Regions from separate parts of the Rhodoferax sp. WC2427 genome, predicted to be linked through region 2. Evidence: riboswitches for the same ligand, from Rfam matches in the RefSeq annotation. Region 2 holds a riboswitch; the other holds the start of a gene.
What was found. A riboswitch is a leader RNA that binds a small molecule or an ion and turns the genes downstream of it on or off. The one in region 2 is predicted to bind glycine.

Region 1 (4,413 bases), 660 kb from region 2:
GCAAGTGGGCAAGTACTACGGCCCGCCCGCCACCTGGGAAGCGATGGACGGCTCCAAAATCACCGCCACCCAGCTCGCCGTGGCCCCCGCAGGCGCAGGCAACATTCCCTACCAGCTGGTCAAGGCCAACCCTGCCATGGGCATGGGCGCGATGGCGGGCGTGACCCACATCCAGCGCGTGGCCACCCGCGGCGGCGTGGCCCCGGCCACGCTGTGCAGCCCGGCCAGCAAGGGTGCCAAGGAAGTGGTCAAGTACCAGGCCGACTACATCTTCTGGAAAGCGGCCTAAGTTTGGCGACTACCATCGAAGGACCTCAATCCCTTCGATGGAACCGCCCTTGACGACAGCCCCTGATGATTTCGACTACGAGCGCGCCCTGCAAGGCTGCGCCCGTGGCGAGCGCCAAGCCCTGCAAGACATCTACCGGCAAGACAGCCGCCACCTGCTGGGCGTGGCCCTGCGCATCGTGCGCCAGCGCCAGCAGGCCGAGGACGTGGTGCACGATGCCTTCATGGCCATCTGGACCCAGGCCGCCAGCTTCGATGCCCGGCGCGGGTCGGGGCGGGGCTGGATCTACAGCGTGGTGCGCAACCTGGCCCTCAACGCGGTGCGCAACGGCGCGCGCGAGGTATCTGTGGACGAAGAAACCGCCGAGGCCCTGGATGCCCAGCATTCGCTGGAAGCCCATGCGCAGATCGCCGATGCGTTTGACCTGCGCGTCAGCCTGGGCAAGCTCAACGACTGCCTGGCCCGGCTCGAGCCCGCCCGGCGCAACTGCATCCTGTACGCCTATGTGGACGGCTGCTCGCACGGCGAAATTGCCGAGCGCACCCAAACCCCCCTGGGCACCGTCAAGGCCTGGATCAAACGCAGCATGGGCAGCCTGCGGGAGTGCATGGCATGAACCCGCAACAAGACAATCTTTCGCCGGACGAGTTGGCCGCCGAGTACGTGCTGGGCACGCTCTCGGCCACCCGCCGCCGCATGGTGGAGCAGCGCCTGCCCACCGACGCCGCCCTGCAGGCCGCCGTGCAGCGCTGGCAAGAACAGTTGCTGCCGCTGGCAGCCCTGGCCGAGCCGGTGGAGCCGTCTGCCGAACTATGGCAGCGGATCGACCGCAGCGTGGCCCACGCCGTGGCCCCGCGCCGTACGGCCATCGCCCCAGCCCCCCCGCCGTGGTGGGACCGCCTGGGCCTGTGGCGCGGCTTGGCCGGTGCCGGTTTTGCCACCGCCGCCATCCTGGCTTCGGTGCTGGTGACCCGCCAGGGCGTACTACCCGCCGGGCCGCAGTACATGGTGGTGCTGGTCGCGCCGCAAGACAAGGCACCGGGTTGGGTCATCCAGGCCAGCGACACCCGGCAACTCAGCCTCACGGCGCTGGGCCCGGTGGCCGTGCCCGCCGAGAAATCCCTGCAGTTCTGGACCAAGGGCGAGGGCTGGAGCGGCCCGGTGTCTCTGGGCCTGGTCAAGCCGGGGCAGACCATCACCATCCCGCTGGACAAGCTGCCACCGCTGCAGCCCAACCAGTTGTTTGAGCTGACCCTGGAGCCGGTGAACGGCTCGCCCCTCAATAAACCCACCGGCCCGATCCAGTTCATTGGCCGTGCGGTGAAGGTGCTTTAGTTCCAATGCGATAATCCGCAGAGATACCGGGAGAGACTGCTCCCCTTGCATTCGTGCAGGAAATCAGCGCCGAAGGAGCAACCGCCCCCGGAAACTTTCAGGCAAAAGGACCGGTATCTACACCACACACATCTGAAGAGCGGTCGGGTTTCGTCACCCGGCTCACCGCAGGAGCAAGCGGCTGGCAGTTCCATAGAACGACCAGCCGCGAATCTCTCAGGTCCAAAACAGAGGGGGCGATGGCTGCGCACGCGTGCGGCTATCCCCCTGTTGACGTTTTGGAAATCTCATCATGAAAAAGTTCGCAGCGAACATGGCCGTCATTGGCGGCGGTATCACGGGCGTTACCACAGCCTACGCCTTGGCCAAACGCGGTTACACCGTCACCTTGTTCGAAAAACACCGCTACGCGGCCATGGAAACCTCGTTTGCCAACGGCGGGCAGTTTTCGGTGTCCAACGCCGAGGTGTGGAACCACTGGTCCACCGTGCTCAAGGGCGTGAAGTGGATGTTGCGCAGCGATGCGCCGCTGCTGGTCAACCCCAAGCCCAGCTGGCACAAGATGGCCTGGTTTGCCGAGTTCATCGCCGCCATCCCGCAGTACGAAAAAAACACCATCGAAACCACCCGCCTGGCGATGGCCGCGCGCCAGCACCTGGATGCCTGGGCGGCCGAAGAAGGCCTGGACTTTGACCACAAGCGCGAAGGCATCCTGCACATTTACCGCGACAAGGGCAACTTCGAGCACGCGGGCAAGGTCTCCAAGCTGCTGGCCCAGGGCGGGCTGGAGCGCCGCGCTGTCACCCCGCAAGAGATGCGCGCGATTGAGCCCACGCTGGCGGGCGACTACTACGGCGGCTACTTCACCGAGAGCGACACCACCGGCGACATCCACAAGTTCAGCACCGGCATCGCCGCCGCGGCCGAGCGCCTGGGCGTGCACACCCGCTACGGCCATGCCATCCAGACGGTTAAAAGCGACGGCAAATCCGTGACCATCACCGCGCACGACGGTGCAGACACCCACACCAGCGTGTTCGACGGCGTGGTGGTTTGCGCGGGCACGGCCAGCCGCGACATTGCCGCCCAGCTGGGGGATCGGGTCAACATCTACCCGGTCAAGGGCTATTCCATCACCGTCAACCTGGACGACGCGCACAGCCAGGCCTCGGCGCCCATGGTCAGCCTGCTGGACGACGAAACCAAGCTGGTCAGCAGCCGCCTGGGGCTGGGGCGCTTTCGGGTGGCGGGCACGGCCGAGTTCAACGGCTACAACCGCGACATCCGGGCCGACCGCATCCGCCCGCTGGTGGAATGGGTGCAGCAGTGCTTCCCCGGCGTGCGCACCGAAAGCGTGGTGCCCTGGGCCGGACTGCGCCCCATGATGCCCAACCTGATGCCGCGCGTGGGCCCCGGCAAGCGGCCCGGCGTGTTCTACAACACCGGCCACGGGCATTTGGGCTTGACCTTGTCTGCTGTCACCGCCGACATGGTGGCGGCGATGGTGGGCGGGGCCATGCCGCATTGAGCGTCCAGCCTGGGCCCTGCTGGGGGTTTTGGCATTTTTTTGGGTCTTAAGCAGCACCCAGATGGCCCGGAGCGGATACAGTCGGTTACACGGCGGGCCTGCGCGATGCAGCCGCCACTGTTTTGTCCGTTGGTCCATGTGCGGCGGGCTGAAAGGACGTTCATGCGTATCCCTGCTCCCTGGGGTTTTTTGTTACGCCAGCTGCTGCCTGCCGCCATCCTGGCGTGCCTGGCTCCCACGGCGTGGGCGGCCGATGGCTGCAAGCAATTGGTGGCCACCGGCAACCCCGAATACCCCCCGTACCTGTGGCGCGATGGGGCCGACGGCAGCCGCCTGGTGGGGGCCAATGCCGATCTGGTGCAAATGGTGGCCCAAGAGATCGGCATCCCCATCGAGGTGCGCTACGTGGGTTCCTGGGCCCGGGTGCAGGAAGAGGCCCGGCTGGGCCGCATCGACCTGATCGCCGGGGCGTTTTTCACGGTGGACCGGTTGGACTACATGGACTACGTGTACCCGGCGTTTCGCGACACCCGCTCGGTGGTCTGGGGGCGGCAGGTGGCTCCGCTGAAGTACCGGCAGTGGTCGGACCTGAAGAGCCTGTCGGGCATGACGGTGATCAACAACAGCTTTGGCGAGGATTTCGACCGCTACGCCAAAAAGAACCTCAAGATCAACACCGTGCCCAGCCTGGAGCAGGCCTTCAAGATCCTGCAACTGGGCCGGGTGGACTACCTGGTGTACGAGGAAGACCCGGGCCTGGCCTACATCGCCAAATTCGCCATGGCCGGGTTGGTGTCCGCGAGCGTGCCGGTGAGCAACGAAAGCCTGTACCTGACGCTCTCGCACAAGTCCCCCTGCAACACCACCGAAGTGCGCGCCGCCCTGGCCAAGGCCATGTACAGCCTGGCCAGGCAGGGCGTGATGAAGAAGATGGTCGATTCCAACATCCAACTCTGGCGCACCAAGTAAACCAGAATTTATAAAAAATATGGCTCCCGTGCTGATGGATAGGGCGAGAGTAGCTACTTTTTTGATAGCATTGCTTACATCCGGCTGCCGGTGCGCCCCCAGCGCCGGGCGGCTTCCTCGGGGGATGGGGCGGTGGTCGGGCTGCCCAACGGGGCCAGCAGCGCATCCAGGTCGGCCGCGTCAAACTTCAGCCCGCCCGCCGCATCAACGCCCAGCACGCTGTTGGCCAGCGCCAGTTTGCGGGCCTGCAGCTCCAGCATGCGCTCTTCGATGCTGCCTTCCACCACCAGCT
Region 2 (4,413 bases):
GCTTTTGAAGACCTTGTTCTTGGCCGCGATGGCCTTGAGCTCGGCCAGCGCCGCTGCTTCGGTGACGGGTGCGGGCAGGTCCATGGGCGTGCTGCGCGCAATCGAGCGCGGCACGATGCCGTCAATCAGGTCCCGGCGCGAACTGGAGCCAATCACGTCCAACATCAGGGTTTCATCGGCAGCATCGATGCCGATGTGGCGGGCGATGAATTCGGCGGAGTTTTCGAGTTCGTGCAGGGAGGTCGTCATGGCAAGGCAGTGGTTTACTCCCTCTCCCGTGCATGGGAGAGGGTTGGGGTGAGGGGGGATTTAGGCGCTGAAGGCGGTGTAGGCGGCTTCGTCGAGCAGGGCGGCGACTTCGCCCGGGGCCGACAGCTTGACCTTGAAGAACCAGCCAGCACCCAGCGGGTCGGTGTTGGCCAGGGCCGGGTCGGCGCGCAAGGCTTCGTTTACCTCGGTGACTTCACCGGATACAGGCATGTACACATCGGCGGCGGCTTTCACCGACTCGACCACACCGGCCACGTCTTTCTGGGCGAAGTGGGTGCCGACGGCGGGCAGGTCCACAAACACCACGTCCCCCAGCGCGTCCTGCGCGTGGTGGGTGATGCCCACGGTGGCGGTGTCGCCCTCGATGTTCAGCCATTCGTGGTCTTCGGTGTATTTGATGCTCATGGGGTTGCTCCTGTAATAAAGGGGATTAGCCGCGGAAATAGCGGTTGGGGGTGAAAGGCATGGATACGACTTCCATCGGCACGATTTTGCCTCGCACGATGGCGTTCACGCGGGTGCCGATGGCCGAGAACTCTGACGCCACGTAGGCCATGGCAATCGGCTTGTCCACCGTGGGGCCGAGCAGGCCGCTGGTGACTTCGCCGATCGCGTTGCCCGCCGTGTCTTGCAAGGCGGTGTGTTCGCGCACGGGGATGCGTTCCAGTGCTGCAAGTCCTACACGTTTTCGGCTTCCTGCGCTGATTCCATCAGCGAGAGTAGCTAGTATTTTGGTAGCGCCCGGGAATCCGCCTGCGCGGGCACCACCGGCACGCCGTACTTTCTGGATGGCCCAGTTCAGGCCCGCTTCCACCGGGTTGGTGGTGGTGTCCAGGTCGTTGCCGTACAGGCACAGCCCGGCTTCCAGCCGCAGCGAATTGCGAGCGCCCAGGCCGACGGGTTTTACTTCGGGCTGCGCCAACAGGGCGCGGGCCAGAGCCTCGGCCTGGCTGCTGTGGACGGAGATTTCAAAGCCGTCTTCGCCGGTGTAGCCGCTGCGGGTCAGAAAGCAGGGGATGCCCGCCACATCGAAATGGCCGCCGGTCATGAACACCAGCTTCTCCACGCCGGGTGCCAGGCGCGAAAGGGCATCGACCGCCTTGGGGCCCTGCAGCGCCAGCAGTGCGAGTTCTGGCTGGGGGATAACTTCGCAGCGCTGGCCGATTTTTTCCTGGATGTGGGCGATGTCAGCCACCTTGCAGGCGCCGTTGACGATCACGAAGATGTCGGCCTCGCGCTTGAAGAACATCAGGTCGTCGAGGATGCCGCCGTCATCGTTCAGCAGCAGGCCATAGCGCTGCTTGCCCACGGGCAGGTCGATGACGTCCACGGGGACCAGGGTTTCAAAAGCCGCCGCCGCGTCCGGTCCGACCAGGCGCAGCTGGCCCATGTGGGACACGTCGAACAGGCCCGCCGCCGTGCGGGTGTGGTGGTGCTCGGCCATCAGCCCGGCGGGGTACTGCACCGGCATGCTGTAGCCCGCGAATGGGACCATGCGGGCACCGAGTTCCAGGTGCAGGGCGTTCAGAGGGGTCAGCAAGAGATCGGACATGGCGTTCTTTCGGCATGAAAGGTGGGGACACACAAAAAATCATGGCCATTGTGGCCATGTGTGGTCCCCGCTGTCCGCTTTACCTGAGCGATTCGCCGGGCGGGCTCGGGCGGTGGTGCCAAGCCGACTGCGGGTTGCGCCTTCGGTGAGTCCGCTCCAGGGCGGACTTCTCTCCAGGGGGGTGACGTTTGATGAAAAACGCTTGTCAGTCCTTTTGCCTGAGCGTTCAGACCCACGTAGCGGGGTCCTGCGCCTTCGGCGGTTTTCGCGGGGAAAACTCTCTCCTGACAACGTGGATTCTACTGAATAGATGCACCCCATCGTGCCCGCCGATGAGACTTTCGCGTCCAGGGAGGTTTGCCAAAGGCAAGGGGCTTTCGAGCCACCGCATCTTTGTGCGCAATCGTGTAGAGCGGCGGATAGACCCAGGTTTTAATATTGATTTAAAAATACAAAATAATAAACTATTAAAAATACAAAAATGCATACATTATCTATACCAATGTTGAATACATTTTTGTCTTTTATGTAACTAAATTATTATTGCCTCTTCTAATTAAGAATGTTGGTTACGATTTGCAAAGAAAAATATAGTTTTGCGGTCTGTCGTCATTCATTAGAGGAGCGCCTGTGAGGTTGCCTGGTCAAAACAACGATAGAGCATTTTTATTAACAACAACCTCCTCACGCTTTAGGGTCCTGTGCAAACCCGTCCTGCAGGCGTTTTGCATATTCTGGATGGTTCTGATAGCTGCCACACCGGTGGCCGCCAGGGTGTTGTTTGAGACCTACCGGGGGACGGTACGGGTGCCGGTGCTGCCCGCACCCAGATACTCCAACAGTGGTGGCTCCGATGCGCAGCTATTGCAAAATCTCAAAAATATTTCGGTAAACCCTGCCAATGCCATTACCACGGGCGCGGCTGCCAATATCGATTTTATTGAAAGCTCACTCACGCTCTGCGATGCGGATGTCGATCCGGCCTACACCCTGACTCCTGCCTGCCAGCAAGGGATACAGGGAATGGTTTTATATACCTTGGTGAAGTTTCCAGGGGCCGGGAGCTACACATTTTCATTTGCCCACGATGACCAGGTAGACGTTGACATTTCCACCCAGTTGTCCACCAGCGATTACCGCAACGCCAACTACAACGTCCCCGTTGGAGCGTTGTCCTCCTATACCAACGGCAATACTTTTTTTGAGAATCTGCCGGGCACTTTTACCTCGCCTGCCACCAACGCCTGCTACTTGATGCGGGTGTATTGGAACAACGTCGGAGGAAACAATCTATTGCGTATGCGTTGGTCGGGGGCGGGCACGGGGGGTACCCAGATCATTCCGGCGGCCAACTTGCTGGATCCCGGAGTCCAGTCTAATTGGACAGGATGCAGCAACGCCCCTTCGTCGGTGACCATACTGAAAAATTCCGTGGGTAGTACAGGCACGTTCAGTTTCACGGGCGACAACGGCTTCCAGGGCGACTCGATCACCACGGTGTCGAGTAACGTTCCAGTCAGTGGTCGGAGTTTGAGCTTGGCCCAGTCCGGTATCGCCACCACGCTGACAGAGGCTGCGCCTCCCGCAGGCTGGGCCCTGTCGGATGTGTCGTGTACCGGTCTGGGCAGCGGCGGCACGGCCACGCCCAATACCGCGGCGCGGTCGGTGTTGCTGGATGCCCTGGCCACGGCGGGGCAAAACAACATCAGCTGTACCTTCACCAATGTAAAGCTGCCGCGCCTGCGGGTACAAAAGCAGTTGCCGGGTGGACGCTTTGCGGCGGCGGACCAATTCACGCTCACGGTCAATGGGCCCGCAGCCACCACCCACAGTGTCACCACCACCGGCTCCGGCACCACCGCCAGTGGTATCGCAACGCTCAATAGCGGCATTGGCAGCTACACCGTGGCCGAGACAGCCAGCGGCAGTACCAATCTGTCGAACTACACCTCCAGCTACAGCTGCGTGAACGCGACGCCAGGCGGTACGGCGGTACCCACCGGCACCGGAAACAGCTTTTCAACCCCCTTGGCGGCGAACGACGATGTGTTGTGTACCTTGTCCAATGCCACCTTTCCGGTATTGGGCCTGACCAAAACAACCGGGGCCTCGCCCATGCAGGTGGGCGTGGCGCAGGATTACCTGTTGACTGTCCTGAACACCGGTGGCGGGGCCAGCCCGGCCAGTTTCCAGGTACTGGACCGTCTACCCGCCCATCTGCAATTCAACAGTGCCAGCGGCGCCAGTTGCGTGCCCAGCGGCAGTACCGCTTCAGGCCAATTGCTGACCTGTACCGTGAGCGGCCCCTTGGCGGCCGCAGGCAGCACCACCTTCCGCGTGAACGCCACCCCTTTGCTGGCGACTGCCGGGACTTCGGTGACCAACCGCGCCAGTGTCGATCCGTCAGGCGGTACGCCTGGGGACCCGCTTGCGTGCGTGTCTCCCAAAAACCCGGCAGGCTGTGCCACGGTCACGACCCCCGTGGCGGCACAGCCGTCGCTGGCCTTGACCAAGAGCAGCCCGGCGGTGTTTGTGGTGGGGACGGCCGCGAATTACACGCTGACCATCACCAACTCGGGCGGCGCAGCCAC

Region 1: another riboswitch for glycine. It lies ahead of AB3G31_RS08260 (D-amino acid dehydrogenase); the one in region 2 lies ahead of gcvT (glycine cleavage system aminomethyltransferase GcvT).

Annotation. Positions count from the first base shown of each region.
Region 1 covers NZ_CP162006.1:1,730,757-1,735,169, forward strand. The annotation lists gene AB3G31_RS08245 (DUF3455 domain-containing protein) at 1-289, shown strand, start outside; gene AB3G31_RS08250 (sigma-70 family RNA polymerase sigma factor) at 327-905, shown strand; gene AB3G31_RS08255 (anti-sigma factor) at 902-1,624, shown strand; glycine riboswitch at 1,642-1,747, shown strand; gene AB3G31_RS08260 (D-amino acid dehydrogenase) at 1,917-3,152, shown strand; gene AB3G31_RS08265 (substrate-binding periplasmic protein) at 3,315-4,121, shown strand; gene AB3G31_RS08270 (DEAD/DEAH box helicase) at 4,196-4,413, opposite strand, start outside.
Region 2 covers NZ_CP162006.1:2,394,872-2,399,284, forward strand. The annotation lists gene gcvP (aminomethyl-transferring glycine dehydrogenase) at 1-249, opposite strand, end outside; gene gcvH (glycine cleavage system protein GcvH) at 310-675, opposite strand; gene gcvT (glycine cleavage system aminomethyltransferase GcvT) at 701-1,822, opposite strand; glycine riboswitch at 1,883-2,009, opposite strand; glycine riboswitch at 2,019-2,119, opposite strand; gene AB3G31_RS11360 (hypothetical protein) at 3,254-4,413, shown strand, end outside.